DNA from 2 places in the Mesorhizobium sp. LCM 4576 genome. Region 2 is predicted to be linked to the other one. Evidence: riboswitches for the same ligand, from Rfam matches in the RefSeq annotation. Region 2 holds a riboswitch; the other holds the start of a gene.
What was found. A riboswitch is a leader RNA that binds a small molecule or an ion and turns the genes downstream of it on or off. The one in region 2 is predicted to bind cobalamin.
Positions count from the first base shown of each region.

Region 1 (2,173 bases), on a different contig from region 2:
GCATCGAGGAACTGGTCGAAGCCGGCGATTTGCTGCCGGTGAAGGTCGAAGGCTGGGACAAGCCCGCTTATCTCCACAAGGACGCGCGAATCCCGCGCCGGATCGAGGCGCGTGCCCTGCTTGCCCCGTTCGATCCCGTGGTTTTCGAACGCACGCGCACCGAAAAGCTCTTCAATTTCCGCTATCGCATCGAGATCTACACGCCGGCCGAAAAGCGCCAATACGGCTACTACGTGCTGCCCTTCCTGCTCGGCGACCGCATCGTTGCCCGCGTCGATCTGCGCGCCGACCGCCCGGCCAGCGTGCTGCGCGTCCATGCCGCTTATGCCGAAGCCGGTGCTCCCGCTGAAACCGCCGCACAGCTCTTCGACGAACTGAAGCAAATGCAGGCATGGCTCGGCCTGCAGGCGATCGAAGTGACGCCGGCCGGCGACCTCGGACCGGCGCTGATCGACATGGCGATGCCATAGCAGCGCGTTGACAAACAAAAAGAACAAAAATAGAACAAAGCTTGCTATGAACCGAGCTTTGGTTTGATGACCCTCAATGGTTTCAAGTGTCTGGTAGTAGCAGCTCTAATGCTGTCTTCTACGCTCGATGCAAACGCTGCGTCCCAGTCGAAATGGGTAGAAGTCACCAAACCCGTAATCTACTGCGGCGGCGTAGACGCCGACGCGGCGGCGTTTTTGCTGCTGCGCTGGCTGAGTTCCGAACACGGAGAGATCGACGACGACATCAAGCAGTCCTGTGGCCTGCTGACGGTTGGCGATCAATATCTGCTCGACGATCAGCAACCAGAATCGGATAGGAGCCGGGTTATCTTGATGTGGAGCCCGATCTGCCCGAGAGGTTGTTCGCCAACCATGCTTCCGGCAGCCGCTGCGCCCCRTCGCCTCGTGGGAACATATCTTAAACCGATAAAGYCGCCGAAGGGCTGGGAGGGCTGGTAATGGCGCTGGCCCACACGACCGTGTCGTAGCCACGCGTTGACAGGCGCCTGGCCGTAAGCCTAAATCCTGACCCAGACGGTCTTCTCCCGGCAAAGGGAGGAGCCAAGAGGGAATGCGGTGCGGGCCAAAACCCAAATCCGCGGCTGTCCCCGCAACTGTAAGCGACGAGCCCCGGCCGAAAACCACTGGGATGTTCCCGGGAAGGCGGCATCTGAGGCGACGACCCGCGAGCCAGGAGACCTGCCGTCTGAGACTAAAAGTATCCGAATGCCCGGCGGGTTTTCCGGGCAAGGAGCCTGGTTTTGGATCGCAACGGCAGTTTCCCGGCAAACAGTGCGGACATTTCGTCCGAGCCCGATGCGCTGGCCGGCGTGACCGTCATCGTCTGCTCGTCCTGCCGCGACGAAACCGGATCCGACGCACATCCCCGCGCCGGCGCGCTGCTGGCCGAAGACACGCGCCGCGCCGCCTCGAGCGACAATATCCGCATTCGCACCGTCGAATGCCTCGGCAATTGCAAGCGCCGATTGAGCGCCGCGCTGCTGCGCGACGGCTGCTGGAGCTACGTCTTCGGCGATCTGGACACGACCAGCGGCGCCGACCTCGTTGCCGGCGCAAAGCTCTTCGCCACCTCGACCGATGGCCTGATCCCCTGGCGGGGCCGGCCCGATTCCCTCAAGCGCGGCCTGGTTGCCCGCATCCCTCCCCTCGACATGCTGAAGGACTGACCATGACCGCTTCCTTATCCCGCGTGCCCTGCACCGTCGTCACCGGCTTCCTCGGCGCCGGCAAGACGACGCTGATCCGCAACCTGCTCGAAAACGCCAAGGGCAAGCGGCTGGCGATCATCGTCAACGAGTTCGGCGATGTCGGCATCGACGGCGAGATCCTGAAGGGCTGCGGCGTCGACACCTGTCCGGAAGAAAACATCGTCGAGCTCGCCAATGGCTGCATCTGCTGCACCGTCGCCGACGACTTCGTGCCGGCGCTCGACCAGATCCTGTCCCGCACGCCGAAGGTCGACCACATCCTGATCGAGACCTCGGGCCTCGCTCTGCCGAAGCCGCTGGTCCAGGCGTTCCAATGGCCGACGGTGAAGAGCCGCGTCACGGTCGACGGCGTCGTCGCCGTGGTCGACGGCCCGGCGCTGGCCGACGGCCGCGTCGCATCCGACATGGACGCCTTGCAGGCGCAGCGCGCGGCGGACGACTCGCTCGACCATG
Region 1 is NZ_MDDT01000016.1:60,377-62,549, forward strand. It holds gene LCM4576_RS08020 (winged helix-turn-helix domain-containing protein) at 1-470, shown strand, start outside; gene LCM4576_RS36265 (hypothetical protein) at 576-794, opposite strand; cobalamin riboswitch at 1,010-1,213, shown strand; gene LCM4576_RS08030 (DUF1636 family protein) at 1,253-1,678, shown strand; gene cobW (cobalamin biosynthesis protein CobW) at 1,681-2,173, shown strand, end outside.
Region 1: linked by a shared signal. The riboswitch ahead of LCM4576_RS08030 (DUF1636 family protein) and the one ahead of LCM4576_RS31020 (CbtB domain-containing protein) in region 2 are both predicted to bind cobalamin.

Region 2 (2,173 bases):
CCTTGAGCACGAATTCGCGCACATGAAGGCGGCGCTCGGTCTCGGGATATTCGGCCATAGGCGACGGACTCCTCGGGCGAGGCTCTCCTCGCCACGGGGCTGCACCCTAGCAGCGAGGCGTTTCCGTTCCGTTAGCGATCGCTGAAACGGCGGACTTCGCCTTCGCCGGCGACCGCTCGTCGCCAGGCAAGCGCTTTTCCAGCGCTATCTCGCGCCGGCCATCACCCCGCTCGCATGCAGCACCCAGCGATGGCCGTCGCCGCGGAATTCGGTGTGTGACAGCGGCTCGATGTCGATCTTCCAGACGGCGGAGAGCGGCGCGCCCAGCACATGCACGACGGCGGCGCGGATCGGCACGGCATGGGTGAGCGCGATGGTGTGGCCGCCCTCGCCGGCCAGGCGCTCCATCAGCGCCGCGCCACGCAAGGCGACCGCGGCAAGCGACTCGCCGCCATGGGGCGCGGCGTCCGGATCGGAAAGCCAGGCCGCCATGCCTTCTGGGTCCTCGGCCTGCACCTCCTCGAAACCTTTGCCGGCCCAGCGTCCGAAATCCTGCTCGGCAAGCAACGGCTCGACCGTCGCGTCCAGGCCGAGCGCCTCGGCCGTCCGCCGTGCGGCGAGCGCCGGACTCGTCCAGACGCGGTCGGCCCGGCGCAGCGACGAAGCCATCGCGCCGGCGCGCTTGAGAGCGCTCGGCTCCGGCGCCTCGTCCTTCGGAAAGCAGCCCTTGCGCGTGCTCTGCGTCGCGCCGCTTGCGATCATCGTCAGGCGGGCGAACATCCCAAAACTCCGTGGTCCAGTGAAATTTCAGCCGCGCGAGGCCGCGTTGGCCATTACATGTCGTTGACAGGCGAACGAAGTGCTGACAAGTGTTTTAGCGCTATACGGGATTGGAAGCCGGTGCGAGTCCGGCACGGTCGCGCCACTGTGATCGGCACAAGCCGAAAGTCAGGCCTTATTCCBCAGCATTGTTCGATCAACGGGACGCAGTATCCCAAGGGAGGTCAAATATGTCCGACACCACTTTCGCCCCCAGCTACGGTCCGGTTGCGATTCCGGTCCGCGAGCTTCTGCCTTGGGCCATCTTCGCCGGCCTGATGCTGATGCTGATGCTCTATTTCGTCGGCGCGGAAGAAGGCGCGACCTCGCTGATCCGTGGCACGGCGGTGCACGAATTCGTGCATGACGGCCGCCACCTGCTCGGCTTCCCCTGCCACTAAAGCGGTTCAGCATCGCTGAACCCGCTTTCGACAAAGGGTTCTTGAACATGGTCGGAAAACTCTTGCTGCGCGGCATGCTTGTCGGGCTGGTTGCAGGGATTCTGGCATTCGCCTTTGCTCGCGTCTATGGCGAGCCGCAGGTCGATAAGGCGATCGCCTTCGAGGAACAGCAGGCCCAGGCCACCGGCGAGGCGCCGGAACCCGAGATGGTCAGCCGCGCCACGCAGGCCGGCATTGGCCTGGCGACCGGCGTGCTGATCTATGGCGCCGCCCTTGGCGGGCTGTTCTCGCTGGTCTTTGCCTATGCCTATGGCCGGCTGGGCTCGCTCGGCCCGCGCGGCACCTCGGCGCTGATCGCGCTGCTCGGCTTCCTGGCCGTGATCGTGGTTCCGAGCCTCAAATAKCKGGCGAACCCACCGGCTGTCGGRAATGCCGAGACAATCGGTTACCYCACAGAGCTGTTCTTCATCATGATCGTGGTGTCGATCGCGGCGATGGTGGCGGCGGTCGGCCTGGCGCAACGGCTGTGGAACCGGCTCGGCGCCTGGAACGCCTCGATCGTCGCGGGCCTGGCTTTCCTCGTCGTCTTCGCGCTGGTGAAGGCGGCGCTGCCCGACATCAACGAAGTGCCGGAGACCTTCTCGGCGACGGTGCTTTGGCAGTTCCGGGTCGCCTCGCTCGGCATCCAGCTTGTGCTGTGGACCGTCGTCGGGCTCGGCTTCGGTGCGGTTGCCGAACGCGTGGTCGCGGTGCGCGACCAGCGCAGCCCTGCCCGCCGCTACGCCTGAAATCCGATGCGTTGGCCGCCACGGTTCCGCGCCCTGGCGGCCAATTTCTTTTTGGCGACCCTTTTCGCCCTCCTCCTGGCAGCCCCGGCCCAAGCCCATAGCGGATCTTCCGCCCCTCCGCCTCCCGGCATCCAGATCCCCAGCCTCACCCATGGCCAGATGGCG
Region 2 is NZ_MDDT01000068.1:12,162-14,334, reverse strand. It holds gene LCM4576_RS31030 (PilZ domain-containing protein) at 1-58, opposite strand, end outside; gene LCM4576_RS31025 (histidine phosphatase family protein) at 205-780, opposite strand; adenosylcobalamin (AdoCbl) riboswitch at 866-1,009, shown strand; gene LCM4576_RS31020 (CbtB domain-containing protein) at 1,011-1,220, shown strand; gene LCM4576_RS31015 (CbtA family protein) at 1,268-2,008, shown strand; gene LCM4576_RS31010 (hypothetical protein) at 2,168-2,173, shown strand, end outside.